One region of the Rhizobium sp. WYJ-E13 genome, then DNA from elsewhere that is predicted to be linked to it. Evidence: riboswitches for the same ligand, from Rfam matches in the RefSeq annotation. Region 1 holds a riboswitch; each other region holds the start of a gene.
The links. A riboswitch is a leader RNA that binds a small molecule or an ion and turns the genes downstream of it on or off. The one in region 1 is predicted to bind cobalamin.
Positions count from the first base shown of each region.

Region 2: another riboswitch for cobalamin. It lies ahead of nrdH (glutaredoxin-like protein NrdH); the one in region 1 lies ahead of bluB (5,6-dimethylbenzimidazole synthase).
Region 3: another riboswitch for cobalamin. It lies ahead of KQ933_RS11360 (ABC transporter substrate-binding protein); the one in region 1 lies ahead of bluB (5,6-dimethylbenzimidazole synthase).

Region 1 is NZ_CP076853.1:1,648,083-1,658,681, reverse strand. It holds gene KQ933_RS08310 (hypothetical protein) at 1-121, shown strand, start outside; gene KQ933_RS08305 (NAD+ synthase) at 123-1,802, shown strand; gene KQ933_RS08300 (hypothetical protein) at 1,830-2,663, shown strand; gene KQ933_RS08295 (hypothetical protein) at 2,759-3,058, shown strand; gene KQ933_RS08290 (3-deoxy-7-phosphoheptulonate synthase) at 3,596-4,663, opposite strand; cobalamin riboswitch at 4,967-5,158, shown strand; gene bluB (5,6-dimethylbenzimidazole synthase) at 5,200-5,934, shown strand; gene KQ933_RS08280 (DUF2865 domain-containing protein) at 5,894-6,973, opposite strand; gene KQ933_RS08275 (ribonuclease H) at 7,172-7,705, shown strand; gene KQ933_RS08270 (NADP-dependent malic enzyme) at 7,835-10,147, opposite strand; gene KQ933_RS08265 (FAD-binding oxidoreductase) at 10,385-10,599, shown strand, end outside.
Region 2 is NZ_CP076853.1:3,498,906-3,509,504, forward strand. It holds gene KQ933_RS17430 (LacI family transcriptional regulator) at 1-449, shown strand, start outside; gene KQ933_RS17435 (adenylate/guanylate cyclase domain-containing protein) at 446-1,693, opposite strand; gene nrdF (class 1b ribonucleoside-diphosphate reductase subunit beta) at 1,787-2,761, opposite strand; gene nrdE (class 1b ribonucleoside-diphosphate reductase subunit alpha) at 2,778-4,946, opposite strand; gene nrdI (class Ib ribonucleoside-diphosphate reductase assembly flavoprotein NrdI) at 4,925-5,338, opposite strand; gene nrdH (glutaredoxin-like protein NrdH) at 5,352-5,573, opposite strand; cobalamin riboswitch at 5,834-6,059, opposite strand; partial or broken gene KQ933_RS17460 (hypothetical protein) at 6,237-6,404, opposite strand; gene KQ933_RS17465 (heavy metal translocating P-type ATPase) at 6,470-8,746, opposite strand; gene KQ933_RS17470 (helix-turn-helix domain-containing protein) at 8,818-9,240, shown strand; gene KQ933_RS17475 (TIGR03862 family flavoprotein) at 9,279-10,487, shown strand.
Region 3 is NZ_CP076853.1:2,234,976-2,245,574, forward strand. It holds gene copD (copper homeostasis membrane protein CopD) at 1-181, opposite strand, end outside; gene copC (copper homeostasis periplasmic binding protein CopC) at 181-546, opposite strand; gene KQ933_RS11315 (SCO family protein) at 665-1,261, opposite strand; gene KQ933_RS11320 (copper uptake system-associated protein) at 1,258-2,190, opposite strand; gene KQ933_RS11325 (PepSY domain-containing protein) at 2,201-3,574, opposite strand; gene KQ933_RS11330 (hypothetical protein) at 3,664-4,071, opposite strand; gene KQ933_RS11335 (hypothetical protein) at 4,246-4,521, opposite strand; gene KQ933_RS11340 (hypothetical protein) at 4,729-4,908, opposite strand; gene KQ933_RS11345 (helix-turn-helix transcriptional regulator) at 5,093-5,407, shown strand; gene KQ933_RS11350 (SRPBCC domain-containing protein) at 5,404-5,775, shown strand; gene KQ933_RS11355 (ATP-dependent Clp protease proteolytic subunit) at 5,823-6,443, shown strand; cobalamin riboswitch at 6,789-7,039, shown strand; gene KQ933_RS11360 (ABC transporter substrate-binding protein) at 7,216-8,232, shown strand; gene KQ933_RS11365 (iron ABC transporter permease) at 8,229-9,269, shown strand; gene KQ933_RS11370 (ABC transporter ATP-binding protein) at 9,266-10,030, shown strand; gene KQ933_RS11375 (class I SAM-dependent methyltransferase) at 10,034-10,599, shown strand, end outside.

The DNA.
Region 1 (10,599 bases):
TATCGGCGTCGCGCAAGGCAAACAGAGGATGGGGCTGCCCTTCATCAAATTTTTGCCGCAGATAGCTACGGCTTTTGAAGCGGCTTATTGCGGTGCACGCAGGGGCGGATTAAATGAATGACATGACACAGGAAAACGCTCTCTCCCATACGTTCAACATCGCCATCGCCCAGCTGAACCCCACGGTGGGCGATGTCGCCGGAAACCTTGCCAAGGTGCGCGAGGCGCGCGCCGATGCGGCGCGGCAGGGCGCGCATATCCTCATGATGACCGAGCTTTTCATCTCCGGTTACCCACCGGAAGACCTGGTGCTGAAGCCGGCCTTCATCCAGGCTTGCTGGAGGGCGGTGGAAAGCCTTGCGGCCGATACCGCAGATGGCGGGCCGGGTATCGTCATCGGTTTTCCGCGCCAGGACGAGACGGGGCGCTACAATTCCATCGCCGTGCTCGACGGCGGCAAGGTCATTGCCATCAGAGACAAGATCGACCTGCCGAATTACGGCGAATTCGACGAGAAGCGCGTCTTCGACCAGGGCGCCATGCCCGGACCGGTGAATTTCCGCGGCGTACGCATCGGCATTCCGATCTGCGAGGATATCTGGGGCGACCTCGGCGTCTGCGAGACGCTGGCCGAAAGCGGCGCGGAAATCCTGCTCGTGCCGAACGGCTCGCCTTACTATCGCGGCAAGGTCGATATCCGCCATCAGGTGGTGCTGAAGCAGGTCATCGAGACCGGCCTTCCCATGGTCTACGCCGCCCAGCTCGGCGGCCAGGACGAGCTCGTCTTCGACGGCGCAAGCTTTGCCTTCAATGCCGACAAGTCGCTCGCCTTCCAGCTCAGCCAGTTCGAAACGGCGCTTGCGGTGACTACCTGGAAACGCACCGAAAATGGCTGGCGCTGCGCCGAAGGGCCGATGGCGCGCATTCCGGAAAGCGAAGAGGCCGATTACCGCGCCTGCCTGCTCGGCTTCCGCGACTATGTGAACAAGAACGGCTTCAGGAATGTCGTGCTCGGCCTTTCTGGTGGCATCGATTCGGCGATCTGCGCTGCAATCGCCGTCGATGCGCTCGGTGCAGAGCGGGTGCGCACGGTCATGCTGCCGTACCACTATACCTCCGAGGACTCGCTGAAGGATGCGGCCGATTGCGCCAAGGCGCTTGGCTGCCGCTACGACATCGTGCCGATCGAGGCACCTGTAACGGGCTTTTCCTCGGCGCTCTCGAACCTCTTCGAGGGCACGAACAGCGGCATCACCGAGGAGAACCTGCAGAGCCGCGCGCGCGGCACGATCCTGATGGCGATCTCCAACAAGTTCGGCTCGATGGTCGTCACGACCGGCAACAAGTCGGAAATGTCGGTCGGTTACGCGACGCTCTATGGCGACATGAACGGCGGCTTCAATCCGATCAAGGACCTCTACAAGATGCAGGTCTATGCGTTGGCCCGCTGGCGCAACGGGAATGTGCCGCCGGATGCGCTCGGCCCCTCGGGCGTGGTCATTCCGCAGAGTATCATTGACAAGGCGCCCTCGGCCGAGCTTCGCCCTGACCAGAAAGACCAGGATTCGCTGCCGCCTTATCCTGTCCTCGACGACATTCTCGAATGCCTGGTCGAGCGGGAAATGGGGGTCGAGGAGATCGTGGCGCGCGGCCATGATGTCGAGACGGTACACCGCATCGAGCATCTGCTCTATCTCGCCGAATACAAGCGCCGCCAGTCGGCGCCCGGTGTGAAGATCACCAAGAAGAATTTTGGCCGCGACCGGCGCTACCCGATCACCAACCGGTTCCGGGATCGCTGAGACGCTTCAAAAATCTGGGAGGGATGAATGCGCAGCTCAGTTGAAATCTACAATGTGCGGCGGGGCGAAAGCCGTGTCATCTGGCAGACGGAAGCGCTGGTGGAGGCGCCGAATTTCTCGCGCGACGGCGCCTATCTGCTGATCAATGGCGACGGGCTGCTCTACCGGCTGCGGCTCGACGGCAGCGATCTTGTCGAGAAGGTCGATACCGGCTTTGCCGTCCATTGCAACAATGACCACGGCATTTCGCCCGATGGCGAAGAGATCGTCATTTCCGACAAGACCGAATTCGGCAAGTCGGCGATCTACATCCTGCCGATCGAGGGCGGCAAGCCGCGGCTGATCACCAGGAACCTGCCGTCCTACTGGCACGGCTGGTCGCCCGACGGCCGCGAGCTTGCCTATTGCGGCATCCGCAACGATGTCTTCGACATCTACACGATCTCGGTCGATGGCGGCGAGGAGAAGCGGCTGACGCATGGCGAGGGCCGCAATGACGGGCCGGACTGGTCGGCGGACGGGCAGTGGATCTATTTCAATTCCAGCCGTACCGGGCTGATGCAGATCTGGCGCATCCATCCCGATGGTACGGGTCTCCAGCAGGTGACATCGGATAATTACGGCAACTGGTTCGCCCATCCGTCGCCGAACAACGACAAGGTGCTGATCCTCTCCTACGACCCCGACGTCTTCGACCATCCGCGCGATCTCAACGTGCGCCTGCGCATGATGGACATGGATGGCGGCAACCTGACGACGCTGTTCGATCTCTTCGGCGGGCAGGGCACGATCAATGTGCCGAACTGGTCGCCGGATGGAGAGGAATTCGCCTATGTGCGGTATTTCCCGGTAAAATCTTAGGAGCGGCGCACCGCGATTGATGAGGGGGCGGTGGGCTTTGTATAAATGCGAAAGTCGCTATAACTGCCATGCGCTCACAACATCCGAATGGCCCGATGATCGACGACGGTTCTCCTAACAATTTCGTGCAGATGGCAGTATTGGTGGGATCCGCATTGGCCGCCACTGTTGGCCTGATATCATTTCTTGGTTTCGGGCTGTTGGGCCTCGTTGCATGGGCAGATTATTCCGATCGAGGCTGTTTTGAGGCTCCTGGCCAGCAATGCGACGATGCACGGTACATGATGATCTATCCAGCATTGTGTTCGATCATTGGGCTGATCGTCATGGTCGTTGCCGGCTGGTTTACCCTGAGACTATTTCGAAGGCTGCAACGAGCATTCGGCACCAGTTGATGACTGGGTGGTGGCTAGCCTTCTCATTGCAACGCGTTTGAGAGGTTGTACATTGCTGCGAGAGCACGTGAGCGATCGCCCTATCCGCGTCTCGGTCTAGGCCAGTGCCGGAACATGGTTCCGAAGATCCACACGACGATTGAAAAGGCAAACAAGAGAAGAAATAGCAGCTCAGGATACGCACCTTCGTCTAGAAAGTCTGGGTTCAGCCAAAGGTTTATATCTACTGCCCATGGCGACATCGAACCCAGATAGCCGAGCGCAACTCCGCTCACGCCAGACAGCATCATGAGCAATCCCAACGTTCGCATAGTGCTTCCTTCTAGACGCCGTCCGCGGAAGATTTCACATGGGCGAATATCAGGCAAGCTCCCTTATGAGGTTGGGGCGGTGGGGTCTTTGCAATGTGGGGAAATCGCTTACTCACCCTTGCGATGCCGGTGTCGTTTGCGATGATTTGAGAATTTGGGGGTGCGGGATACCCCACCGTCCTGTGAATGGGCGGCGGGGTTAGCCCGCCGCGCTGAATGCGACCACCTAAGCCGCGACGGCGGCCTTGCGGCGGTCGCGGACGGCCTTGGCGAGATCCTCGAGCACATCCACCGACATGTCCCAGCCGATACAGCCGTCAGTGATGGACTGGCCGTAAACCAGCGGCTTGCCGGGCACGAGGTCCTGGCGGCCGGCGACGAGGTTGCTCTCGATCATCATGCCCTTGATGTGGTGGTTGCCCGCGACGATCTGGCCGGCGACGTCTCGGACGACCTTCGGCTGGTTCATCGGGTCCTTGCCGCTGTTGGCGTGGCTGGCATCGATCAGCATGCGCGGGTCGACACTGAGCTTGGTCGCTTCGGCGATCACGGCCTGGACATCGGCCGCTTCATAGTTGGGCCGCTTGCCGCCGCGCAGGATGATGTGGCAGTCCTCGTTGCCGCGGGTGGAGGCAATCGCTGCCTGTCCGTCCTTGGTGACGGCCGGGAAATGGTGCGGCTGGGAAGCGGCCATGATCGCGTCGAGCGCGACACGCGCGCCGCCATCCGTGCCGTTCTTGAAGCCGATCGGGCAGGAGAGACCCGAGGCGAGCTGACGATGGATCTGGCTTTCGGTCGTGCGCGCGCCGATGGCGCCGTAGCTGACGAGATCGGCGATATATTGCGGCGTGATCGTGTCGAGGAATTCGCAGCCGGCCGGCAGGCCCATGGCGTTGATGTCGAGCAGCAGGCGGCGCGCAAGGCGCAGGCCTTCCTCGATACGGTAGGTGCCGTCGAGATGCGGGTCGTTGATCAGGCCTTTCCAGCCGATGGTGGTGCGGGGCTTTTCGAAATAGACGCGCATGACGATTTCGAGATCGCCGGACAGGCGTCGTCGCTGCTCAACGAGCCGGGACGCATATTCACGGGCGGCCGCCGGATCATGGATCGAGCAGGGGCCGATGATGACCAATTGGCGGTCGTCCTTGCCGGTGAGGATGTCGTGGATCGTGTCGCGCGTGCCGGTCACGGTCCTGGTAATCTCGCGGTCACGCGGGATTTCCGAGATGATATCGGCCGGCCTGGTCAGCGGGGTGATCTCGACGATGCGCAGATCATCAATAGTATCAGTCACGGTATGCTCTCCTGTTTGGTCATACCGTGCGGAACGAAAAAAGCCGCCAGGTAGACTAGCGGCTGTTCGGGTTGTCGTCGCGTTGGTTTTGGTTACGCGCAGACCCGCATCCGCTGGAAGCAGCGGTACGAATAAAATCGCGATGCGTAGACGGACGAGATCGACATGCAGGCTATGTAGCGATGCGGAAACCAATTGTCACGCAGAATTTTACAGGTGAGAGCCCCTTACCGGGCAGGGGCGGAGATGCAGTTCCGTTCCAGGCCTATTCGCCGAATTGACTTGCTGCCATGCCGTTTCCACGCCATAGATCGCCCGTCAGGTGCCCGCCGTCACAAGCGGGAGAATCGGGAATCCGGTGCAAGACCGGAACGTGCCCAACGCTGTAAGGCCGACGCTTGCCGCTCAATCACGCCACTGGCCTAAAGGCCGGGAAGGCTGCGGCCAAGTGGATGACGCCAAGTCAGAAGACCGGCCTGGCAAGATAGACCCAACCCGCGCGGACGGCGGGCGGTTGCGTTGTTGGGGATTTGACGATGCGACCCATTGACGATGCCGTTTGCCCGGCATCCAGCTTTTCTGCGGCCGAACGTGAGGCCGTCTATCATGCGATCACGACGCGGCGCGATGTGCGCAGCCAGTTCCTGCCCGATCCCCTGCCGGATGATCTCGTCACGCGATTGCTGATGGCGGCCCATCACGCGCCTTCGGTCGGTTTCATGCAGCCGTGGAATTTCATTCTGGTGAAAAGTGCCGAGGTGAGGGCGCAGGTGCGCGATGCCTTCGCGAAGGCGAATGAGGAAGCGGCCCTGATGTTTACCGCCGAGCGGCGGCAGGCCTATCGCTCGCTGAAGCTCGAAGGCATCGTCGAGGCGCCGCTCGGCATCTGCGTGACTTGTGATCCTACCCGCAGCGGCAGCGTGGTGCTGGGGCGCACGCATAATCCGCGCATGGACAGCTATTCCACCGTCTGCGCCATCCAAAACCTGTGGCTTGCGGCGCGAGCGGAAGGTGTCGGCATCGGCTGGGTCAGCATTTTTCGCGAGGGCGACCTGAAGGAAATCCTCGGCATCCCCGATCATATCGAGGTGGTGGCCTGGCTCTGCGCCGGCTTCGTCGACCGGCTCTATGAGGAGCCGGAACTGGCGGTCAAAGGCTGGCGGCAGCGCATGCCGCTGGAAGATCTCGTCTTCCATGACGGCTGGGGACGATCGGACCGTGAGCCGGTCACTACTGCTGTTGAGGTTGGGGGCCTGACATCGCCGGATTAGCGAGATCGATCTTGCCCTGATCGCCGGCAAGGAATTGCGGGCCGATCTGCCGGACCTTGCTGGCAGAGGGATCATAGGGGCGATCCGCCACCTGCGACTGGGGAGCGGGCGGGGTGCTGGCCGCCTTCGGCGCTTCCGTCTGGATCGTGGTGATCGAGCCCTTCGGCTCGGGCGCCGGCGCATAGGCGGCCTGGCTCTTTCGCATCTGCTCGTAATAGGCAGACAGATTGCAGGAGCAGGCGGATTTTTCGCCAGGTGCACGGGTCTTGTAGGCGAAGGCGTTCTTCATCGCGCTGTAGGGCGCTCCGGTTGCCGTCGAAATCATGTTCGAGGTCTCGGTACTGGAAACGTCGCGATAGAAGAGTTCCGTCTCGACGCCAGGGCACATCTTCGAGCAGGTCGCGGCATCACGGTCGAAATCGACCGAGGTGGCATTGTTGCTGATCGGGAAGAAGCCGCCATCGCAGGTGCGCACGCAGATGGTGCTGACGGGCGAGAGCATTTCGGCGCGCGGCAGGCCATAGCGCTCGCCGCCGCCGAGCGGGATGAACGTGTCGCTGCGCATGGCCTGCTCTTCGATGCTCGGAGCCGGCGCGTAGGCGTCGCCTGCGGCAGGCCCGCTGAAACTGTCGCTGTTGCAGTCATTGTCTTCGAGCGCGGCCATCAGTTCCGCGCGGGCCGCATCGGGGCCGGACTGGCGCAACTCGTTGCGGCGATCCTGAAGGAAGCGGATATTGTCGACCATCCTGGCTTCAGCATGCTCGAGCTCGGCGCAGAAGCCGGCATTGTCGCCGCCAACGACGACCATGCTGCCGGAGGTACAGCCATACCGGCGCAGATCGCTGCGCACCTTGCGCAATTCGAGATTCTGTTCGGCAAGCGCGCCGGCATATTGGCGCATCTCGCTGCTGCTGTTGCCGAAGGTTTGCGGCAGGTCGGCAAGGCGCCCGCGCAGATCCTCACAGATCGCATTGGTCTGCGCCGCCGCAGGAGCCGCGAATGCCAGAAAGAAAACGAGATACAGGTTTCGGCGTTTCACGACGTCGTTCCGAAAAGAGAAAGGCATCTATCAGCGAGTTGCGACTTCAACCCACCGCGCGTTGTCTTAACGTGTTTCCCTTAATAAGCTCGCAGTAATTCCTAGCGTATTTTTGCGATCTTATCCAGCAAGCCAGATACTTCCACTTTCCTGTCTCCTGCAATCACGCGGGAGACCGTTGATATCCAGACAGTTGATATGACAGATATTTTCGACGAATCCCACGCTCGCGAAACGTCCGCAGAAATACCGCACACCCGGCGGGGCCTTCACGTTTTCGTAGACGGTTGTTTTGAACCCGGCGCAAGGCATGGGGGATGGGCCTTCGTCGCCTATCGCGATGGCGTCGAGATCGCCTCCGGCTTTGGCGGTGCAAAGGATTCCTCCAATAACGCGATGGAAGTGACGGCCGTGCTTGAGGCGGCAATCTGGATCAACGGCTCAGCAGCTGATGTAGCGGCAGTCATCTGGTCCGATTCCGCCTATGCCGTCGAAGGCTGCAACAGCTGGCGTCCGATCTGGAGAAACAATGGCTGGAAGAAAAGCAACCCGACCGGCAAGGCCAGAAACCGAGCGATATCAGATGCGAAAATCTGGAAAGCCATCGATATCCAGCTATCCGAGAATTCCCTGATAAGCATTGCCTGGTGCAAGGGCCATTCCGGCGCCGATGGTAACGAACGGGCCGATGCGCTGGCAGATCAGGGACGCCGATCGATACGGCGTGCCTGATTATCCGGATGCTGACGCGCGACCGGCTAAAGCGTGTCGCGATCTTTCAGATTCGCTTGCCACGCTTTAAGTCTTTGTTTTACGCATGTCGTTACCGCAAAACCGCTGCACACTTTTGCGCGACATGCTTTAAGCTGGCTGCGATGCCTCGACGACAGCGAGCGCCGCCATATTGACCACGCCGCGCGAGGTGACCGACGGCGCCAGGATATGCGCCGGCATCGCCGTGCCGAGCAGGATCGGGCCGACATGCAGGCCGTCCGTCATCGACTTGACGACGCCGAGCGTGATGTTGGCGGCATCGAGGTTCGGGAAGATCAGCAGGTTGGCTTCGTCATTCAGCGTGGTGTGCGGCATGACGCGGCGGCGCAGTTCCTCGGAGATGGCGCTTTCGCCATGCATTTCGCCATCGACTTCGAGGTCGGGTGCCGCCTCGCGCACGAGCTGCAGCGCATTGCGCATCTTGGTGGCGCTTTCGGATTCGCGCGAGCCGAAATTCGAATGCGAGACGAGGGCGGCGCGCGGGGTGATGCCGAAGCGCTTGATCTCTTCGGCAGCGAGAACCGTTGCCTCGGCGATGTCTTCTGCCGTCGGATTTAAGGTCACATAGGTGTCGGCGAAAAACGTCGCGCCGCGCTGCGAGATCATCAGGCTGAGAGCCGAGAAATCGCGCACGTTCGGGCGCTTGCCGATGATCTGGCGCACATCGCGCAGGTGCTTCTCGTAACGGCCTTCGAGGCCGCAGATCAGCGCGTCAGCTTCGCCGCGCTTCAGCGCCAGCGCGCCGATGACGGTCGTGTTGGTGCGTACGATGGTGCGGGCCGCTTCCGGGATGACGCCGCGGCGTCCAACCAACTGCAGATAGAGATCGACATATTCGCGGAAGCGCGGATCGTCCTCGGGGTTGATCACGTCGAAATCCTGTAACGGGCGAATGCGAAGGCCGTAACGCTTCAGGCGCGTTTCGATGACCTGCGGACGGCCGATGATGATCGGCTCGGCGATGCCTTCTTCGAGCAGCACCTGGGCGGCCCGCAGCACGCGCTCGTCTTCGCCTTCGGAGAAGATGACGCGCTTGCGCTCTGCTACCTTGGCGGCCGTGAAGATCGGCTTCATGATGAAGCCGGAGCGGAAGACGAAGCGGTTCAGCTGGTCGAGATAAGCGTCGAAATCGGCGATCGGACGACGCGCGACACCGCTTTCGGCAGCAGCCTTGGCGACTTCAGGGGCGATGCGCAGGATGAGGCGCGGATCGAAGGGCGAGGGGATGAGATAATCAGGACCGAAAACCGGGGTTTCGCCTGAATAGGCACGCGCGGCAACGTCCGAAGGCTCTTCGCGGGCGAGGGCCGCGATGGCGCGCACAGCGGCCATCTTCATTTCCTCGTTGATCGTCTCAGCGCCGCAGTCCAGCGCGCCCCTGAAAATATAGGGAAAGCAGAGAACGTTGTTGACCTGGTTCGGGAAGTCGGAGCGACCCGTGCAGATCATCGCGTCCGGGCGGGCGGCGCGGGCGAGATCCGGCATGATCTCGGGCGTCGGGTTGGCAAGCGCCATGATCAGTGGCTTGTCGGCCATCTGCGCCAGCAGTTCCGGCTTCAGCACGCCGGCGGCCGAGAGACCGAGGAAGACATCGGCGCCGCCGATATTCTCGGCGAGCGTGCGCGTGTCGCTCTTCTGGGCGTAGATGGCCTTCCACTCGTCCATCAGTTCGACGCGGCCTTCATAGACGAGGCCTTCGAGATCGTGGACCCAGATGTTTTCGCGTTTGGCGCCAAGCGTCACGAGCAGGTTGAGACAGGCAAGGGCGGCAGCACCGGCGCCTGACGCAACGATCTTGACCTCGTCGATCTTCTTGCCGGCCAGTTCCAGGCCGTTGAGGATGGCGGCGGCGACGATGATCGCGGTGCCGTGCTGGTCGTCGTGGAAGACCGGGATCTTCATCTTCTCGCGCAGCTGCTTCTCGATCCGGAAGCACTCCGGCGCCTTGATGTCCTCGAGGTTGATGCCACCGAAGGTCGGCTCCAGCGAGGCGACGGTCGAAACCATCTGCTCGACGTCCGTTGCATCCACTTCGATATCGAAAACGTCGATGTTGGCGAATTTCTTGAAGAGGACGGCCTTGCCTTCCATGACCGGCTTGGAAGCGAGCGGACCGATATTGCCGAGGCCGAGCACGGCGGTGCCGTTGGAGATCACGGCAACGAGGTTAGCGCGCGACGTATAGTCGGCCGCAGTTTCAGGATTGTCACGGATGGCGAGGCAGGGGGCGGCGACACCAGGAGAATAGGCGAGCGCCAGGTCGCGCTGGTTGCCGAGCGGCTTGGTCGCCTGGATTTCCAGCTTGCCGGGGCGCGGATAGCGGTGGAAGAAAAGCGCCTGGTCGTCGAGGCTGCCGCCCGTCAAATTCTTTTCCGTTTTGGATTTTTCCTGGTGATCCATCGCCGCCTCCAGCGTTGTTCGAAGTCTTTTGAGGACTTCTCCATACATCAATCGGATACGGGCGACAGTATGGAAATGCGGCGTGGAGAAAGTTTTCGTGCGGGGGGCGGGGGCGGCGGCCCTTGGTGCCGAGCGGTTGCCACCAGCTAATCCTTTTGGGGAAACTTGTCTGGCGAGGGCGGCAAGCGCAGAATGCCCTGCGCGACGGTGCGGGGCGCCGTTCGCATGGAGGAAATCATGGACAACTTGAACCTCACGACCTTGCAAAGGGGTCAGACGATGGTCAATGACGTGGCCATCGATGCATTTGCCGCCGGATTTCGCGGCACTCTCCTGACCAGCAAGGATATGAATTACAACGAGGCGCGGGCGATCTGGAATGCGATGATCGACCGGCGGCCCGGGCTCATCGCGCGCTGCGCGGGCGCTGCTGATGTCGTTCGGGCGGTGCG
Region 2 (10,599 bases), 1.9 Mb from region 1:
CTGTCATCATGCCGCCGAAGCGACTGACTTTCAGCCAGCACATTCTCCATGGGTTCATGACTGCGGTGCGCGAGGCCGGTATCGCCTACGAAATATCGGAAGCGGTCACACTCGATTCACCGGCCAATGAACTCAGGGATTTCTTCCGCGCACGCGCCGCCACACCCGACGTTCCCGATGGCTTTGTTTGCCCAGGCGAAGTTTCTGCGCTGGCGCTCGTCAGCGCCATGAGCGATGCTGGCCTCACACTGGCAGAAGACTACGATATCGTCGCAAAGGAAACGTCGCGTCTCCTGACCCACCTCCAGCCGAAGATCGAGACCATCTATGAGGATCTGGTCGAGGCGGGGGAACATCTCGGCCACATGCTGCTTCAGCGCATCAGTAATCAGGCAACGGAAAACCGGAGCCTGCTCCTGCCGCCGCAGATCAATTTTCCGGTAGCCTAAGCCGCGTCACGACCGGCTGTCGGCTTTTCGCGGAAAGCGAAGACTTCGACCGGCTCCCCAAGCCCGCGCAGGGGAAAAGTGCCGAGATTGTCCATCTCTTCCGTGCAGGTCGCCATCTCAACGAAAGCGCGAGATAAAAGCACCGACCGCTTGACCTCCTTGGTTAAGGTTTCAAGCCGCGAAGCGACATTGACCGCAGGGCCGATGACCGTGAAGTCCAGCCGACGGCGCGACCCGATATTGCCATACATGACGTCGCCGACGTGGACGCCAACGCCATAGCGTAAGGGATCACGGCCCCGGCGCAGATGCTGCTCATTCAGTTTCGCCATCGCCTCCTGCCCCTCACGGATTGCCGTCAGCAGATCATGACAGGCCGAAGGCTTCGACAGCGGGAAGATGGCGAGCAGTCCGTCGCCCATGAACTTCAGTATTTCGCCGCCGTGCCGTTCGATCGGATCGGACATGGCATCGAAATAATCGTTGAGCAGATGAATGACGTCATCACGCGGCCAGAGGTCGGAGATCGCCGTGAAATCGCGCAGGTCGCAGATCATGATTGCTGCGCCAACGGTCGTACCGCTGCCGCGGGTAATGACGCCGGAGAGAATTTGTTCGCTTGCGTGCGGCCCCACATAGGTCTGCAGCAGTGTACGCGCCATGATGTTCTTCAGCCGGATTTCACTGACCAGCGTCAGGGCGGGTAGAAGATCGCGCAGGAAATCCACGTGTTCGCTTGTAAAACCACCTGGCCGCTTGGTCGAGAAGGTGACGACATGTCGCTTTCCGAACGTATGATCGATCGGCCAGGCGATATATTCGGAGTAGTCGTCGTCGCGCAGTTCCTGGAAGAAGGGATAGTCGTCGCCTTCCCACAAATCCTCCAGGTTTTTCCGCACCTCATTGGCTCCGCTATGGATCTCGTTGACCGGGCTGTTAAGGAATTGCGGCGTGGTTTCCACCCCATAGGCAAAGGTGTCGATCTTCGCCTCGTCCATGCCTTCCACCCACAGGATGCGGGCGCCGATCCATTGCGGATGGTTCGTACGGAAATGCAAGCTGGACCGGTTCACCGGCACGCCGGCTGCCAGCAGCCGCTTGCACATCTCCACCAGGATATTGTCGATAAAACGCTCGCTGCGGGTCTCGTTGATCAGCCAATCGAGAATCCGGCGCCTGCGGATAGGCCAGACGCCTTCGGCAGCTTCGCTTGCCGGATCAGTCGCTTCCAAAGAGGGCCTCATAAAAAACTCCCGCTACGCCACATTCAACGAATATACCGGGCTGAATGTGGGCGATAGCGGACCGAATGATAAGAGGCTTCGTAAAGATAAACCTCAGAAATCCCAGTCTTCGTCCTCGGTCGCCACCGCCTTGCCGATGACATAGGACGAGCCGGAGCCCGAAAAGAAGTCATGGTTCTCATCGGCATTCGGCGAAAGCGCCGACAGGATTGCCGGATTAACCTTGCAGGCTTCGGCCGGAAACAGCGCTTCGTACCCGAGGTTCATCAACGCCTTGTTGGCGTTGTAATGCAGGAACTTCTTGACGTCCTCGGTCAGGCCAACTCCGTCATAGAGCGCTTCGGTATATTTCGCTTCGTTGTCGTAAAGTTCGAGCAGCAGGTCGAAGGCGAAATCCTTGATCTCTTGGCGGCGCTCTTCGGAGAGCTTTTCAAGTCCGCGCTGGAACTTGTAACCGATATAATAGCCATGCACGGCCTCATCTCTGATAATGAGGCGGATCATGTCGGCGGTGTTGGTGAGCTTCGCCCGGCTCGACCAGTACATCGGCAGATAGAAGCCGGAATAGAAGAGGAAGCTTTCGAGGAAGACGCTCGCGACCTTCTTCTTCAGGGGATCGCCGGAAGCATAGTGCTCCATGATCAGCGCCGCTTTGCGCTGCAGGAACTCGTTCTCCTCCGACCAGCGATAGGCATCGTCGACATCGGGCGTCAGGCAAAGCGTCGAGAAGATCGAGGAATAGGAGCGCGCATGAACCGCCTCCATGAAGGAGATGTTGGAGAGCACCGCCTCCTCATGCGGAGTTGCCGTATCCGCCATCAGTTTGACGGAGCCGACACCGTTCTGGATCGTATCGAGCAACGTCAACCCGGTGAAAACACGGATCGTCAACTGCTGCTCGACCGGCGTCAGCGTCGCCCAGGAGGGAATGTCGTTCGACAGCGGCACTTTCTCGGGCAGCCAGAAATTGCCGGTCAGGCGGTTCCAGACTTCAAGATCCTTGTCGTCCTCGATACGGTTCCAGTTGATGGCGCGCACGCGGCTGACCGGCTTGAATTGCATGTTCATCATTGTCTCCGGTCGGTTAGAGCGTGCAGGAAACGCAGCCCTGCACCTCAGTGCCGGACAGCGCCATCTGGCGAAGGCGGATGTAATAGATCGTCTTGATACCCTTCTTCCAGGCATAGATCTGGGCGCGGTTGATGTCGCGCGTCGTTGCCGTATCGCGGAAGAACAGCGTCAGCGAGAGGCCCTGGTCGACATGCTGGGTCGCCGCCGCATAGGTGTCGATGATCTTGTCCGGCCCGATCTCGTAGGCATCCTGGTAATAATCGAGATTGTCGTTGGTCATGAACGGCGCCGGATAATAGACGCGGCCGATCTTGCCTTCCTTGCGGATCTCGATCTTCGAAACGATCGGATGGATCGAGGAGGTCGAGTGGTTGATATAGGAGATCGAGCCTGTCGGCGGTACCGCCTGCAGATTCTGGTTATAGAGGCCGGAGACCATGACGGCCTTCTTCAATTCCAGCCAGTCTTCCTGCGTCGGAATATGGATGCCGGCATCGTCGAATAGCGCCCGCACCTTCTCGGTCGCCGGCTTCCATTCCTGCCCGGTATATTTGTCGAAATAGTCGCCCGAGGCATATTTCGAATTCTCGAAACCCTTGAAGCTCGCACCACGTTCGAGCGCCAGACGGTTGGAGGCGCGCAGTGCGTGATAGGTCACCGTGTAGAAATAGATATTGGTAAAATCGACGCCCTCTTCCGAACCGTAATGGATGCACTCGCGGGCGAGATAGCCATGCAGGTTCATCTGTCCCAAGCCGATCGCATGGCTGTCGTCATTGCCCTTCTCGATCGACGGAACCGAGGAGATATGGCTCATATCGGAAACGGCCGTCAGCGCGCGGATCGAGATCTCGATCGTCTTGCCGAAATCGGACGAATCCATCGCCATCGCGATGTTCAGTGAGCCAAGATTGCAGGAGATATCCTTGCCCATCGTCTTGTAGGAAAGGTCGTCGTTGAATTCGCTGGCCTCGCTCACCTGCAGGATTTCCGAGCAGAGGTTGCTCATGCTGATACGCCCGGCAATCGGGTTTGCCCGGTTCACCGTGTCTTCGAACATGATGTAGGGATAGCCGCTCTCAAACTGGATTTCGGCGATCACCTGGAAGAATTCGCGCGCCTTGATCTTCTTCTTGGTGATACGGGCATCCGCCACCATCTCGCGATACTTTTCCGTCACCGAGATCTCGGTGAAGGGCACGCCATAGACCCGCTCCACGTCATAGGGCGAGAAGAGATACATGTCCTCATTGTTCTTGGCGAGTTCGAAAGTGATATCAGGCACGACGACGCCGAGTGACAGCGTCTTGATGCGGATCTTCTCATCGGCATTTTCGCGCTTGGTATCGAGAAAGCGCATGATATCAGGGTGATGCGCGTTGAGATAAACCGCGCCCGCACCCTGTCGCGCGCCGAGCTGATTGGCATAGGAGAACGAGTCCTCGAGCAGCTTCATGACGGGGATGATGCCGGAAGACTGGTTTTCGATCTGTTTGATCGGCGCACCGGCCTCACGAATGTTCGTCAGCGACAACGCCACGCCGCCGCCGCGCTTGGAAAGCTGCAGCGCCGAATTGATGGAGCGGCCGATCGATTCCATATTGTCTTCGACGCGCAGCAGGAAGCAGGAGACGAGTTCGCCGCGCTGCTTCTTGCCGGCATTGAGGAAGGTCGGCGTTGCCGGCTGGAAACGGCCGGTAATGATCTCTTCCATCAGATCGCGTGCCAGCTGTTCATTGCCTCTGGCAAGCGCCAGCGCCACCATGCAGATACGGTCCTCGTAGCGCTCGAGATAGCGCTTACCGTCGAAGGTCTTCAGCGTGTAGCTGGTGTAATATTTGAAGGCGCCGAGGAAGGTCGGGAACCGGAACTTCTTGGCATAGGCTTCGTCGAACAGATCGCGGACGAAATTGAAGGAATACTGATCGAGTACGTCCTGCTCGTAATAGCCTTCGGTCACCAGATAATCGAGCTTCTCCTTGAGATTATGGAAGAACACCGTGTTCTGGTTCACATGCTGCAGGAAATACTGCTTTGCCGCCATGCGATCCTTGTCGAGCTGGATCTTGCCCTCATCGTCATAGAGGTTCAGCATCGCGTTCAGCGCATGATAGTCCAGCGCTTCCACGGCCTTTAGCGGTTTTACACCCGCATCCCGCGTCAGGTTCGTTCCCGTGTCCAAAATCGTCCCATCCCGTCTTTGACATTGGCGACATCCTCGGCAGTTCCCAGAAGCTCGAACCTGTAGAGGTAGGGCACCCGGCACTTCTGCGAGATCACGTCGCCGGCAAGCCCGTAGGTCTCGCCGAAATTGCTGTTGCCCGCTGCAATCACGCCGCGGATATTGGAGCGGTTTTCCGCATCGTTGAGGAAGCGGATTACCTGCTTGGGCACGGCTCCCTTTACGATCCCTGGGCCGCCATCCCCGCAATAGGTGGGCGAGATCAGCACGTAGGGTTCGCGAATGTGGATGTCTTCAGCACTGAGGGGAATGCGCGCCGCGCGCAGTCCCAGCTTCTCGACGAAACGATGGGTATTCTCGGACCGGCTGGAATAGTAGACGATCAGGCCCATCGCTCTTCTCCAATTAGGAGAGCGCGCTGATCATGTCGGGACGGAAGCCCGCCCAGTGGTTCTCGCCGGCAACGACGACCGGAACCTGCATGTAGCCCATGCCGCGAACGCGATCGAGCGCGTCGGCATCCTCGGAAATATCGATGATCTGATAGTCGACGCCCAGACGGTCGAGGGCGCGATAGGTGGCGGTGCACTGAACGCAGGCAGGCTTGCTGTAAACGGTAACGCTCATCATGTTCCTCGTGATGTCAATGAATTTCGGACGCAGTACAGGGCACGGGCGCCTTGCGGCGTCCGGGGTAACGCTTGACGATGATCTTGCAGAGTCGGCGCTTAAACGCCTGAAATTATCCCTTGCAGGATTTGCGCGGGCGGCGGCCTTGACGTTCTCGACATAACTTCAACCCCGAAGTGCTCATGAGGACGTTCGGGGCAGCGTAACAGCACGGATGGATTCCGCTTTCATGCACGCGACTTTCCGGACACCCCGCCCGTGGACGTTTTATTCAAGGCAGGTCTCCTGGCTTACGGGTCGAAGCCCCTGCCCCAGCCTTCCCAAAGCCTCATGCCTCAGTGACCTGAAATCGGACAGTTGCTCGCCGCTTACAGTTGCGGGGGCAGCTCCGGCTTTGTCGCGCCGTCATGGCGAAACGCACCGTATTCCCGTCTTAGCCCCCGACCCTCACGAATCGAAGGAACCTTGAACACTAGATATAGTACGCGAATCCCGGTTTGCGTCAACGGATGGTTTGTACATCGCGCTACGGAATGTTTGAAATCGCTGCATTCCTGTGAAAAACGTGGTTAACGAATGGTTAAAGAAAACAGGCTGTGGAGGAGGCCTCAAAGGTGAAAGCCGGCATATAGCCGGCTCCCCCAGGAATCGACTAGGCGCTCATGCGCGGGTCGTTGCTGCGGCACCGCGCAACAATCGAGCAGCCGCCACCATGTTGACGAGCGCTGGGCGAACCTCCTCCCATTTACGCGTCTTCAGACCGCAATCGGCGTTGATCCAAAGCTGCCCATTCGTCAGGCGCTCGCGCGCCAACATCAGAAGTTCGGTCGTGGAACCACGATGCGGCAAGCATGCACTGCCGCATCCAATCGCAGGATGATATAGAGAAATCTTTATGTCTTCATCCGAAGAAGGCGAAGCGCATTCATCGTCACCAGCACGGTCGCGCCCGTATCCGCCAGGATCGCCGGCCACAGGCCGGTAATGCCGGCTATAGTGGTGACGAGAAACACTGCCTTCAGCCCGAGCGCGATGGTGATGTTCTGCATGATATTGCGCATCGTCCGCTTCGAAAGGTCGATCATGCGCGCCACGTCGCCGACACGTCCATGCAGCACCGCCGCATCCGCCGTTTCCAGCGCCACGTCGGTGCCGCCGCCCATGGCGATGCCGACATCGGCAGCAGCAAGCGCCGGCGCATCGTTGATGCCGTCACCGACCTTGGCGACGAAAAGCCCTTCCTTCTTCAATTCGCCGACGATGCGCTGCTTGTCCTGCGGCAGCAGCTCGCCGCGCCAGTCGATGCCGAGATCACCGGCAACGGCGGCTGCCGTGCGCTTGTTATCACCGGTCAGCATGATGGCCCGCACACCGGCCGCCTTCAGCGTCGCAAGGCCGCTCTTTGCGTCCTCGCGTGGCTCGTCGCGCATGGCGATCAGGCCGGCAGCGACGCCATCGATCAGCAGCACCGAAACACTTTTGCCCGCGCCATTCAGGATGGTAACCTGCTGATCCTGCTCCGCATTCAGCGCTCTACGCTCACGCGCAGCCGGCGGCGACAGGAGATCGAGCGTTTCGCCGCCCACCTTGCCCGTCACACCCTTGCCCGGCAGCGCCTCAAGTTCGAAAGCCGGCGGCATGGGTACACCATCGGCTTTCGCCCGGTTTAGGATCGCCAGCGCCAACGGATGGCTGGAAGCTTGCTCCAGGACCGCGGCGCGTGACAGCACCTGCGTCTCAGAGCGTCCAAAGGCAATGATATCGGTCACCTGCGGCTTGCCAACGGTCAGCGTACCCGTCTTGTCGAAGGCAACGGCCGTCACCTTGCCAAGCGATTCCAGAACTGCGCCGCCCTTCATCAGCAACCCGCGGCGCGCACCCGCCGAAAGAGAAGCGGCAATCGCAGCCGGCGTGGAAATGACGAGCGCGCAAGGGCAACCGATCAGCAGGATCGCAAGGCCCTTGTAGATCCATTCGCCCCAAGCCGCGCCCGTCAGCAGCGGCGGCAGGATCGCCACCAGAACCGCCACGACGACAACACCCGGCGTGTAATAGCGCGAAAAGCGGTCGATGAAGCGCTCCGTCGGCGCCTTGGATTCCTGCGCCTCCTCCACCAGCTTGACGACGCGGGCAATCGTATTGTCCTCGGCAGCGGCCGTCACACGAATGCGCACTGCGGCATCGCCATTCACCGTGCCAGCGAAGACGGTCTCGCCGGTTCCCTTGCGCACCGGCGTGCTTTCGCCGGTCACCGGCGCTTCGTCGATGGCGCTCTCACCAGACAGGATCGTACCGTCGGCGGAAATCCGATCGCCCGGCCGTACGAGAATGACTGAGCCGACGGTAAGCGTTTCCGCCGGCACTTCCTTCACCTCACCGCCCGTTTCGAGCAACGCATTCTTCGGCACCAGCGTCGTCAGCGACTGGATGCTGGCGCGCGCCTTTCCGGCGGCAACGCCTTCGAACAGCTCACCGACAAGGAACAGGAAGACGACCGTCGCCGCTTCTTCGCCGGCATTGATGATGACGGCACCGACGGCGGCGATTGTCATCAGCATTTCGATCGAAAAGGGAATGCCGGCAAGCGCGGCCATGACGGCGCGCCGCGCGATCGGAACCAGCCCGACCAGCATGGCGGCAATGAAGGCATAGGAAGCGATCGCCGGCACCAGATGGCCGATCACATAGGCGATAACGAGCGCCAGGCCGGAGAAGATCGTCAGCCGGCCCTTCTTGCTCTGCCACCAGGGGCCGGTCATCGGTCGATGATCATGACCGTGCAGCCCCTGGACTTCCTCCACACCATGCGAATGGGCGTGACCGGAATGATCGTGGTCATGATGTTCATGCCCGCCATGATCGTGGTGCTCATGGTCATGGTCGTGCCCATGATCGTGATCATGATGCGCGTGATCGTGGCCGCCCTTCTGTTCCTGAGCGGGCGCCTTGCCCGTGAGCGGAGCGACGGAATAGCCGAGGCCGGTCACCTTCCTCTCTATCGCCTTGAGATCGCTGCTGCCATTGTGGCGCACCGTCATCGTGCCGGCCGTCACCGAAACCGTGACATCCTCGACCCCGTCCATACGCCTGATGGCCGTATCGATCTTCGTTGCGCAGGCGGCGCAATCCATACCGCCGACCCTGTACCGTGCCTGTGCTGCTTCGCTCACGATCTAAATCCTTGCTTGTAGGCAGCGTCCTTCCTACATCCTCTAGCGACTAGAGGTGCAAGAGGAAAATCATGAAAAAGATCACCATCGGTGAAGCCGCGCGTCACAGCGGCGTCAAAGTGCCGACGATCCGCTATTATGAGAGCATCGGCCTGCTTTCCGAACCCAGCCGCAGCGAGGGCAACCAGCGTTCCTACGAGCCCGCTGACCTCAATCGCCTCGCCTTCATCCGCCACGCTCGCGAACTCGGCTTCGAGATCGAAGCGATCCGCACGCTGCTGCACCTGCAGGATGACCCACACCAGCCCTGCGCCTCCGCCGATGCCATCGCCAAGGCACGTCTCATCGAGGTCGAGCAACGTATCCGCAGTCTGAATGCGCTGAAGGCGGAACTGGAGCAGATGGTCGAGAGCTGCTGCCACGGCCGCGTCGATCAATGCCGGGTCATCGAAGTGCTCGCCGACCACGGCAAGTGCGTGCATCCGCATCACTGAGACTTGCGCTGGACGTTTACCCGCTTCAAGAAGACGCAATGGAACAGAAGACAATTGCGATCATCGGCGGCGGTCCCGCAGGTTTGTCAGCCGCCGAAGTGTTGTCGGAAAGCGGCTACGCCATCGCCGTCTACGACGCGATGCCGACTTTCGCCCGCAAGTTCCTGCTCGCCGGCAAGTCGGGCCTCAACATCACCCATTCGGAGGACTACGACCGTTTCGCCACCCGCTTTGGCGATGCCAATGTCAGTCTTCGTTCCACCCTTGATGCCTTCACCCCGGCCGATATCCGCACCTGGGCAACTGAGCTCGGCACCGAAACCTTCGTCGGTTCCTCCGGCCGCGTCTTTCCCAATGTCATGAAGGCGTCACCACTTCTGCGCGCCTGGCTCGGCAGGCTGGAAGATCGCGGCGTAAGCTTCTTCACCCGCCATCGCTGGGTCGGCTTTGCCGAAGGTGGACACAGTTTCGAAACGCCAAACGGACGCAAGACTATTTCCTGCGATGCCACGCTGCTTGCGCTCGGCGGCGCAAGCTACCCCCGTCTCGGCTCAGATGCGGCCTGGGTGCCGCTGCTTGCCGGACGCGGCATCGCCATCGCTTCATTCCAGCCCGCCAATTGCGGCTTCGATGTTGCCTGGAGCGAATTTTTCCGCGAGCGTTTTGCCGGCGAACCGCTGAAATCCGTCACAGCAACGTCCTCCGCAGGTACGTTTTCCGGTGAATTCGTGATTACCAAACACGGCATCGAGGGCAGCCTTGTCTATGCGCATGCCGCCGCCCTGCGGGATCGTCTGCTTGAAGGCAAGGCGTCACTGACGCTAGACCTCGTCCCCGGCCGCACGCTCGAACGCCTGTGCCGCGACCTTGCCCGACAGGATACGAAATCGAGCTTCTCCAACCGCCTACGCAAAGGCGCCGGGATCGACGGCGTGAAAGCCGCGCTCCTGCGCGAACTGACGCCGGAAGCCGATCGCAACGATCCGCAGAAGCTCGCCGCCGCCATCAAGGCCCTGCCGGTTCCACTTCTGCGCCCGCGTCCGATCGCCGAGGCCATCTCGTCTGCCGGCGGCATCGCCTGGAGCCAAATCGACGAGGCCTACATGCTGAAACAGCTCCCCGGCGTCTTTGCAGCCGGGGAGATGCTGGACTGGGAAGCGCCGACAGGTGGTTATTTGCTGACAGCCTGTTTCGCCACGGGCCGCGCCGCGGCGAGAGGCATCGGACACTGGCTCAGCCGAAGGTGAAGGTTTGCACGCCGGATTGAACCACAAGGGCATACTGTCTCAGAAATGCGACACTCGCCATCCGGCAAATTCGATCCATACAATCCGCGGTCATGCCGGCTTGATTGCAAAG
Region 3 (10,599 bases), 590 kb from region 1:
CCGTCGTGGAGATCACGGCCAGCGCCACGGCCGCAAAACGCGCCACCCTGAACTTCGCCCAGATGCAGCCGCTCAAACCCTTGGGCACGAGCAGCCACAGATAGGCCGCACTGCCCCAGAGAAACAGCGCTGCCCCGTCGAAGGCGAAACGGCAGAGGATGAAGGCCGTATCCGGTGTCATCAGGGATTGACGGTGAACGTGAAACTGCCCTTGGTCTTGTGCCCGTCGGTGGAAAGCACATGCCAGTCGACCGTATAGCTGCCGGGCGCGAGCTTGTCGGAGACCGGCACCATCAGCACCTTGTCGCCGTCCTCGAGCATGCCGTCGCCGAGCTTGATGTCCTTCTTGTCAGGGCCGGTCAGGGTGACGCCGCTGAACTTGAGGTTCAGCTCTTCGGTGAAGGTGAGATCGAGTTCGCTGGGCGACGCGACGGCCGCCTTGTCAGCCGGCTCGGAGCTTGTCAGATGCGCATGCGCGAAGGCCTGCCCTGCAAACGCGACGCTTGCGAGGGCGGTGACGGAGAGAATGCGGGTCATCGGGGACATCAGATCATGCCTTTCGTTTGGTTGGGACAGGCGATGGCGCACAAGGCCCTCGCGAGATTAGACAGTCGGAGAGCGGATTTATTCCGGGTCATGCTGTAGATTATTGGCACGAGCCACCTCACACCCCTCCGCGCAACAACACATCGCGGATCTTCGCCAGCGCCTCATCCCGATCCGCCCCATAGGGGATCAACCCCTTCAGCCGCCCATCGGCGCCGATGAGCAGCAGCGAGACGGTATGGCTCATGTGATAATTGCCGTCTTCGCTCGGCAGCTTTTCCGCATGGATGAACCAGCCGTTGGAAACCTTCTTCATCTCCTCCGGCGCACCGGTAATGCCAGTGATGCGGCTCGAGAAGGCGCTGACATATTCATGCATCACCTCCCGCGTATCGCGCTCCGGATCGATCGAGAAGAAATAGGCCTTCAGCGCCCTGCCCTGATCGCCAAGCGTCGTCAGCCAGTCCGCCACCTCGTAAAGCGTCGTCGGGCAAGCCTCGGGGCAATGCGTGTAACCGAAATAGACGAGCGCCGGATGGCCCCGGAAGATCGACTGATCGACGTCGTTTCCCCGGTCATCGACGAGGGAAAAATGCGTATCGAAAGGCCCGGTGCGCGGCTCCGAAAGATAGAGCGACACGACAATCGCAATCAGCGCGCCGACGAAGACCACACTTGCGGTAACGCCTGAAATGGCAAGGGTGCGCGCGCTCATTGGCCATGCCCCTCATGGCCGCCCTGACCAGCGCCACCGGCCTCGTCCGCCATCATGACGGTACCCTCGAAGCTCGCAAATGTCGCCAGCACTTTCGGGTCAAGCCCGGCTTCGGCCTCAGCCAGATCCGCCGCAAGCGCCCTGGCATTCTCGGCGGAAAGCCCGACCTTCTCCAGCGCCGTTGCCTCCCTTATGCCGTCGCCGCTGCAGAGAACGATGCTCCACCCGTGATGCCCCTTCTTCAGCAGTGCCCGTCCGCCGCGCCCATCCTGCTGCCAGCCGGCAATCGCCCAGTCGTTCCTGACGACCACGGGCAGGATTGTCAGCGGCTTGTCCGGCCTCTCGAACATGGTCTTCAGCGTCGCCGGGATCGCCTCCTCCGGCGATGGTCCGGGCATGTCCATGCCCTCCATGCCGGGCATCGCCATCCCGCCATGATCCATCGCACCATGCTCCATGCCGCCGCTTGCACCGCCGACATCATCGAGCGGCCCGGCAATCCTGCCGACGGCAAAATCGACCGCGATCTTTCCAGCCCTCTCGAAGCTCAGCACCGCCCGGATCGTCTCGCCCTGCTTGAAGGGCTTGCTCACGTCCTGGAACATCAGGTGGTAATTGGGAGCAAGCGTCACCGTCTGCCCGGCGGGAAGGGCAAGCCCGCCCTTCAGCTCGCGCATGGTCATGATGCCGTTATCCATGCTCATCTGGTGCAGTTGCACGGCCCTGGCGCGGTCCGAACTGGCGGCAACGAGTTTGTCCGGCTCGCTGCCCGTATTGGTGATGACAAGATAGCCATCGCCGACCTTGGCCCCCGGCACCATGGAATGCGAGGCCGCATGGTCGATCCGGATCTTGCCGGCGGCCGGGTCCTGCGCAGCCGCAGCCGTCGCAACCAGCAGGCCCAGAAGAAAAGAGAAAATCGTCTTCATCATCATCTCCTCAGGCAAAGGCGCGCTTCAGCGGCGGCACGAAGCGGATCACCATCTGGTCGAAGGCGATCATCACCAGGATCGTGAGCCCACTCATCGGAAAGGCGATGGCGAAGGCGAGCACGATGGTCCAGAGCCCCAGATAGACGGAGCGCCGCGGCGGCATCGGCGGCACGCCGACCCGCCCGGCCGGTCGCCGCTTCCACCACATGACGGCACCGGTGACGCAGGAAAGGATGATCGCCAGGCACGTCGCCAGCATCAGAAGCTGGTTGAAGAGCCCGAATTCCTGCCCCTGATGCACATTGATGCCCCATTCGATAGCCCGCCCCAGGAAGGGATATTGGCCAAAGGAGAGGTCGACGAGCGGCTTGCCGGAATACTGGTCGATGTGAAGCGTTCGCTCGTTGGTGAGGTCATCGGGATAGACCGCCGCCGTATAGACGCCGGTCTCGCTGCCGGGAATGGCGAGGTCGAAACCCGGCGCCATGCCGAGCACGCGTGCGATCTCGACGGCGCGATCAAGCCCGATCGGCTTCTTCGACTGCGCCGCCGCGATATCCGACAGCGGTACCGGCGCCTTCTCGACGATCCAGCCGGCCTTCGGCAGGATATCCTCCGTCACCTTCTGCGACTTCGGCACGGCATCCCACAGCTGCACGGGATAGCCGAGATCATGGCTCGTCAGCCAGGCATTCACATTGGCGCCCCAATAGCCCGACCAGGGCATGCCGGTCATCGCCATGAAGAAGATCAGGATGCCGGCGAATGCGCCGGTCACCGCATGAAGATCGCGCCAGAAGACCCGCCGCGAAGGCGTGCCGCGCACGGTCACGACGCCACCCGTCTGCCGCCGCGGCCACCAGAGATAGATGCCGGTCACGACCAGCACCATGGCAAAGCCGCCTGTGATTTCGATCAGCTTGTTGGGCGTCGTCCCAAACAGCGCAAGGCTGTGGATGCGCTTGACGACATAGTTGAACTCCTCGGTCGTCCCGACCGTATCGAGCACCTTGCCGTCATAGGGATTGACGAAAACCAGTGTCGAGCCGGCATCCGAGGAAACGGTGACGATCGCCGAGCGGTCGAGCCCGGCCGGATCCTTGTAGGAGCTTGCGACGGAACCAGGCACGGCCGCCGCCGCGATATCGGCGATCTCATGCGACGCCATCGCCTCGCCGGCGGGCTGAACAATATAGCGATAGGCAAAGACCGTATCGTTGATCTCGTCCTTGAAGAGATAGAGCGAGCCGGTGATCGCGAGATTGAGCAGGAATGGAATGGTGAGCAGGCCGGCAAAGAAGTGCCAGCGCCAGATGGCGCGATAGAGCGAAACGCCGGATACGGCGCTCTCCGCCACCTCAGCGGCAATAGTGGTAGACATGGAAGTTTATCCGAATCCGCGGCCGGCTGCGTCAGCGCGGCCCGGCCATGATTGCAAGACGCATCACGGCCCATTGCCGCAATGCGGGTTCAGGCAAGGATCGGATTGGCAGGCGGCGCGCGCGGCCCGGTATTCGGTGGGAAAAGCTGGCGATGGAAGGCTTCGACACGGCGCGGCAGCTCCACCGCGACCGTAAAGCCAATCCGCGCACCGGTGATATCGGCAGGCTGCGGCAGCACCACGGAGGCACTGATGCGGCAGGCTTCGCACGGATTGAGATGCGCGATCTTGCCGTGTTCCTTGCCGCTGTCGTCGACAACGGTGACGCAGAGCGTCGGCAGCGTGCCATCGGGCAGCACATATTGCGCAAGCGCTGCGGGGCTGATTGCATCCTCGGCAAGGGCCGGAACCTGATGCGCAAAGCCGACGAAGACGAGCGCAAGCGCGCATAGAATGCGCACCATCAATTGCTCGATCCTGTCCAGACGGTGTTGCATCGTTCCCCTGCGCCTTGAGGCCCCTACCTCAGCATCGAATCCGTGATAGCGACATACGCGGGAAAGCTCAATGCGACATTCGTTCGCCGCATGCCGCCCCATGTTTCAAACAAACGGCTTCCCCCCCACCGGCAAGACGGCGCAAGAGACTGCCACCCCGCAATCGAGACCTCTTCACATGCGATGAGAGATCTCGTCCTGATGCCGTTCGTAAGCGTGTCGCGCCTCGGCCAGCGCTTCATCGACATTGTGCGACCGGCCGGCCAGCGGCACATCGCCCTGCCTGCCGTCGGCAATCAGCAGGCGCCACCCCCAAGGTTTTGCCGACGACAGGTTCTCTCCATCGCGGGCGATGGTCCCCACATATTTGCCGTCGACGGTCAGGTGGAAAACGCTCGGCTCGCCTGACGGCACAAGCGCGAAATTCGCGCCTTCCTGATGTCCAATCATGGCACTGCTCCAACTGATGATGATCAGCGATCCGAACCGCCGCCTCGCGCCGTTGTTCCCGAGCCCATGCTTCTGAAAAGCCGCTACTTCCGAAAGCAAGTCACCATGAGGCGACGGCAAGAGATCCGAACGTGATGATCACGGCAACAAGCAGCACCAGCCCGATATAGATCGACATATATCTGACCCGGTATTTCGTCGCCGGCGTCATGGCGCAGCTCCGGGAGGCGGCTCATCCTCGCCGGGATCGGGCACCGGCTGATCATCGCCCTGCTTGTCGGGCATCGGCTCCTTAACGGGCGGAGCGGGTTTTCCGGGTGGCGGAACGGGGGCTGACGGATGAGGATCGGGTGCCAGAACCTTGATCGCTGTGGGAGGATTCGCCATGGCCTTATTCTCCGGCTTGCGTGAAGAGCTCGCATGCAAAAGCCCAACGAGGCCGGGCCTGCGATGTTCCAGAGGCGCGGCCTTTTTCCGCCCGACGGAGACCTCGGCGCTCGCATCGGGTTCGCAAGACGCGCAGATGACGCAAGCCCTTGCGAATCACATAAGTCTGTGCTTATGCGTCATCATGATGCAACACGACATTTTCCGCGCCCTCGCGGACCCGACACGCCGCACGATCTTCGAGAAACTGGCGACCGGCAGCATGAATGCCAGCGCGCTTCGCCAAGGCATGGATATCAGCCAGCCGGCGATGTCCCAGCATCTCGCCGTGCTGCGAGCGGCAAGGCTGGTGCGCGAACAGAAGGAGGGTCGTTTCGTGAATTACGAGGTCGACCCCGAGGGGCTCACCCTCATCGCCCAATGGCTGGCGAAATATCGCGCCTACTGGCCGGCCCGCATCGATGATCTCAAGCTCTTGCTGAAGGATATGGATCAATGAACGAGGTGAAAGCCAAGGTGAAAGCCAAGCAACAACAAAGCGGCTTCGAACAGACATATGAGTTGGATGCGCCACTGGAAAAGGTCTGGCGCGCGATCAGCATCGCGGAATTCCGGGAGAAATGGCTGCCGAAGGAGGCGCTTGCCGATCCGCAATCGCTCTCCGAGACACCGAGCAAGGAAATCCGCTACCGATTGCGCGACGATGCCCCGCCCTATCTCGAAAGCACCGTCACCTTCACGATCGCCGCGAACGCATCCGGCGGAACCAGTCTGCGCATCGTCCACGAGCTGACCGGAGCCACTTTCGAGCGGCTTTCGAGATCGGTCGCCAACAACAACGGGCAGACCATGATGCTCGCCGCCTGACGCGGCAGGCCTTTCCCCTCATAACTCTGGAAGATTGGAGTTCGCCGATGCGCGAAACGATGCAACTCGTCCCTATGGTCGTCGAACAATCCTCGAGAGGTGAGCGATCCTTCGACATCTATTCCCGGCTCCTGCGAGAGCGGATCATCTTTCTGAACGGCGAGATCAACGACACCGTTTCGGCCCTCGTCTGCGCCCAACTGCTGTTCCTCGAAGCCGAAAATCCAAAAAAGCCCATCAATCTCTATATCAATTCGCCTGGCGGCGTCGTGACCAGCGGCTTTGCCATGTACGACACGATGCGCTTCATCCGCGCGCCGGTGCACACGCTCTGCATGGGAACGGCCCGCTCCATGGGCTCCTTCCTGCTGATGGCCGGTCAGCCGGGAGAGCGGTATGCCCTTCCGAATGCCAGCATCCTCATCCACCAGCCCCTCGGCGGCTTCCAGGGCCAGGCCTCCGACATGCTCATCCATGCGGAGGAAATCAGGAAGACGAAGCAGCTCATGACGCGCCTCTACGCCGAACATTGCGGCCGATCCTATGAGGAGTTCGAGCAGGCAATGGATCGCGATCGCTTCATGACGGCGCAAGAGGCCGTGGAATGGGGCCTGATCGACCGCATCCTGCAGGATCGCGAAGAGATGACGGACGTCGCGCCACAATAGCCATCGGCTGCTTTGAAGGGGCTCGGCTCACCAATCGCTGTCGATGGCTTGCGTCATACGCCACCATCCTGTCACGATGAAGAGCCGGCCAGACATCAGACGAGGCCCGCGCCCAATTTCTCAAAAATCCGACAGCCGGGACTGGACAACGCAGGTGTAACCTTATAACAGTGGCTATGTAATGTTATTACATTTAGGGAGATTTCATGTACCGGCGCCCTTTCACTGTCTCCGCAGTCGCCACCGCGCTCACATCCGCCGCCGCGCGGCTCGGGCGTCAGCCACCAAGGCGGCGTCGGATCCGACACACTTCGCATTCCGGTGCTTGACGTCGCCCACGGCGGCGTCATAGATCGGGGCGACGGTTCCCCGAAGAGAACTCCGACGGGAATAATAGGGAACACGGTGAGGACGACCCAAGAGGGACCGAGACCGTGGCTGCCCCCGCAACTGTAAGCGGATTGTCGATCTCGGGGTTGATCGCTTTAGCGATCATGCCCTCGGCCTCAGGGCCGTGCCACTGCGATGTCGCGGGAAGGCAGATGACCGGCACATATTCGCGAGCCAGGAGACCTGCCGTCGATCACGATCCAATCAGCCGGGCGGGGATGCCCGACAAGGAGCAGACATGATTGACAAGACCCCTCTCCACCTGCCGCCATCCATCCGTCTCGATTGGACGATCCGCCGCTAGCTTGCCGCTCGCCGGCTTCGTTCGCGCTTTCGCGCACCGGCATCCGCCAGCCCTTTTCCTTCTGATCGAGAGTTTCCCATGCGACAGCGTCTGAAGAGCTTTTCCCTCGCGCTCGGGCTGGCCGGCTTTGCTGCGCCCGCCTTTGCCGCCACCCAATATCCCCTCACCCTCACCAATTGCGGCCAGCAGGTCACCTTCGAAAAAGCGCCGGCCAGGATCGTTTCGATCGGCCAGGGCATGACCGAAGTGCTGTTCTCGCTCGGCCTTGCCGACAAGATCGCCGGCACCGCCGTCTGGGTCGGCCCGGTCCTGCCGCAATATGCCGATGTCAACAGCAGGATCAAACGGCTGGCCGACAATGACCCGAGCTTCGAATCCGTCGTCGGCGCGGAGCCCGATCTTGTGACTGCCGAATTCGAATGGCATGTCGGCACGCAAGGCTCCGTCGGCAAGCGCGAGCAGTTCAAGGATCTCGGCATCAACACCTATGTCGCGCCGGCCGATTGCGTCGCCAAGATCAACACCGATGGCGGTGATGGCGTGCGCAAGGAACTGTTCACGATGGACCTGATCTATCAGGAAATCGCCGAACTCTCCGAGATCTTCGACGTGAAAGACCGCGGCGACGCACTGATTGCCGACCTGAAAAAGCGCGAGGCCGATGCCGCGGCCTCCGTCGCTGGTGCTGCCGCCAAGAACCTGCCTGTCGTATTCTGGTTCTCCAGCAAGGAGGTCGAGGGCGATGCCTTCATCGCCGGCAAGAACAGCGCGCCGGCCTATATCCTGAAAACGCTCGGCGCGAAGAACGTCGTGACGACTGAAGAGGAATGGCCCCTCGTCGGCTGGGAAACGATTACGCAGGCCAATCCTTCCGTCATCGTCATCGCCACCATGGACCGCCGCCGCTATGCCGCCGACGATCCCAGGGTGAAGGTGGATTTCCTGGAGAATGATCCGGTCACCAGGGAACTGGATGCGGTGAAAAACAAGCGCTTTATCATGATGGACGCGCAGTCGATGAACCCGACGATCCGCACGATCGACGGCATCGAAACGCTGGCAAAGGGCATCAAGTCCTTCGGTCTGACACAGTGAGCCAGGCGCTTTCGCCACAGAGGACATGGTGGGCGCTTGCCGCGCTCACCATCGCCGCCGTCATCCTGCTCGCACTGATGATCAGCCTTGCCGTGTCGATCGGCGAGATCGCCATCCCGCTCGCCACCACGGCAAAGGCGGTCTCCAACCGCCTGTTCGGCACGGCGTTCGAGCTCAGCCGCATCCATCAGGGCATCATCTGGGATTACCGCCTCAGCCGCGCGCTGGTGGCGGCAAGCGCCGGTGCGTCGCTGGCGCTTTGCGGCGCGATCCTGCAGGCGCTGCTGCGCAACCCGCTCGCCGAACCCTATGTGCTCGGCATCTCCGCCGGCGCATCGACGGGGGCCGTCTGCGTCATGATAGCAGGCCTCGGTTATGGCGTACTGGGCCTGTCGAGCGGGGCCTTCATCGGCGCGGTCGCCGCCTTCCTGCTGGTCGGCGTGCTGGCGGCCGGTGCCGGCGGCACCAGCGAGCGCATCATTCTCTGCGGCGTGGCGGGCTCGCAGCTTTTCAATGCGCTGACCTCCTATATCGTCACCACCTCGGCCAATGCCGAACAGGCCCGCGGCGTGCTCTTCTGGCTCTTGGGATCGCTGAGCGGCGTGCGCTGGCCGGATGTCTATCTTTCCGTGCCCATCGCCGTGATCGGCTTCATCCTCTGCCTCGCGCATGTGCGTGCGCTCGATGCCTTCGCCTTCGGCACGGATGCCGCAGCCGCGCTCGGCGTCCCGGTGCGCCGGGTGCAGTTCACCCTGCTCGCCGTCACGGCCGCGATGACGGCGAGCGTCGTCAGCATGGTCGGCTCCATCGGCTTCGTCGGCCTCGTCATTCCCCATGCCGCCCGCTTCCTCGTCGGGCCGGCGCATGGCCGCCTGCTGCCGGCGACCGCGCTTGGCGGCGCGCTCTTCATGGTCGGCGCCGATATCATCTCGCGCATCATCATTCCGCAACAGATCCTGCCGATCGGCGTCGTCACCGCGCTCTTCGGCGCCCCGGCCTTCGCCATCATCCTCTATCGCGTGCGGAGAAGCGCATGAGCATATCAGTCGACAAGGTCACTTATGCCGCCGGCAATACCGTCATCGTCAATGGCGTCAGCATATCGGTCCCAAAAGGCAAGGTGCTCGGCCTGCTCGGGCCGAACGGCTCCGGCAAATCCAGCCTGCTTCGCCTGATCTGCCGGCTGCGGCAGGTCAGATCCGGCATCATCCGCCTCGGCGACGATGATGTCTCCGGCCTGTCGCGCGCCGCCCTCGCCCGCCGCATCGCCTTCGTCGAGCAGCAGTCGACGACGGATACGCAGATCACCGTGCGCGATGTCGTGCGCCTCGGCCGCACGCCGCATCGCGGCCTCCTCTCTTCCTGGGGCTCCGATGACGATGCCGCCGTCGAGGAAGCGCTTGCCCGCGTCGACATGGCCGAACGCGCCGGCCAGCTCTGGCAGACGCTGTCGGGCGGCGAGCGCCAGCGCGTGCATATCGCCCGGGCGCTGGCCCAGAGCCCGAGCGAATTGCTGCTCGACGAGCCGACCAACCACCTCGATATCCAGCATCAGCTCGATATCCTGGCGCTGGTTTCCAAACTCGGCCTCACCTCGATCATCGCCCTGCACGATCTCAATCTGGCAGCGATGTTCTGCGATCACCTGGCTGTGCTGCAGAAGGGCGAGGTCGTGGCCGCAGGCACACCCGAGGAAGTGCTGACCGGAGAGCTGATCGCCAGCGTCTTCGGCGTGCGCGCCCATATCGAAAAATCACCCGTGCATGGCCGCACGCATATCCAGTATCTGATGGGTTGAGGGATGGACGGCTCCAATTTCGATCTCCCCAATTTCGATCTCCCCAATTTCGATCTCAAGGAAGAGATCCGCGACTACTGGTCGAAGCGCTCTGAGACCTTCGACCTCGCCTTCGGCCACAGGATCGCCCCCGGCCCGGAGGCAGACGCCTGGCAGAAGCCGATCCGCGATGCCCTCGGCCCGGAGCCGAAACGCGTGCTGGAGCTTGCCTGCGGCACCGGCGAAGTGACCCGCCTGATCCACGATCTCGGCCATGACGTCACCGCGCTCGATTTCTCCGAGGCGATGCTCGCTGTCGCCCGCGCCAAACATGCCGGCAAGGAGCGCCTGCGCTTTATCCTGGCGGATGCCGAAAACACCCTGGAGCCGGACGCGAGCTACGACGCCATCATCTGCCGCCACCTCGTCTGGACGCTGACCCGCCCGGAGGAAACCTTTCGCGAGTGGTTCCGCATCCTCAAACCAGGCGGCCTGCTGCTCTTCTTCGACGGCGACTGGGCGAGCCCGAAGCCAACCGGCCGCATCGCCAGCCGGCTGATCTCCTGGATCGACCGCATCATCGGCGCCGA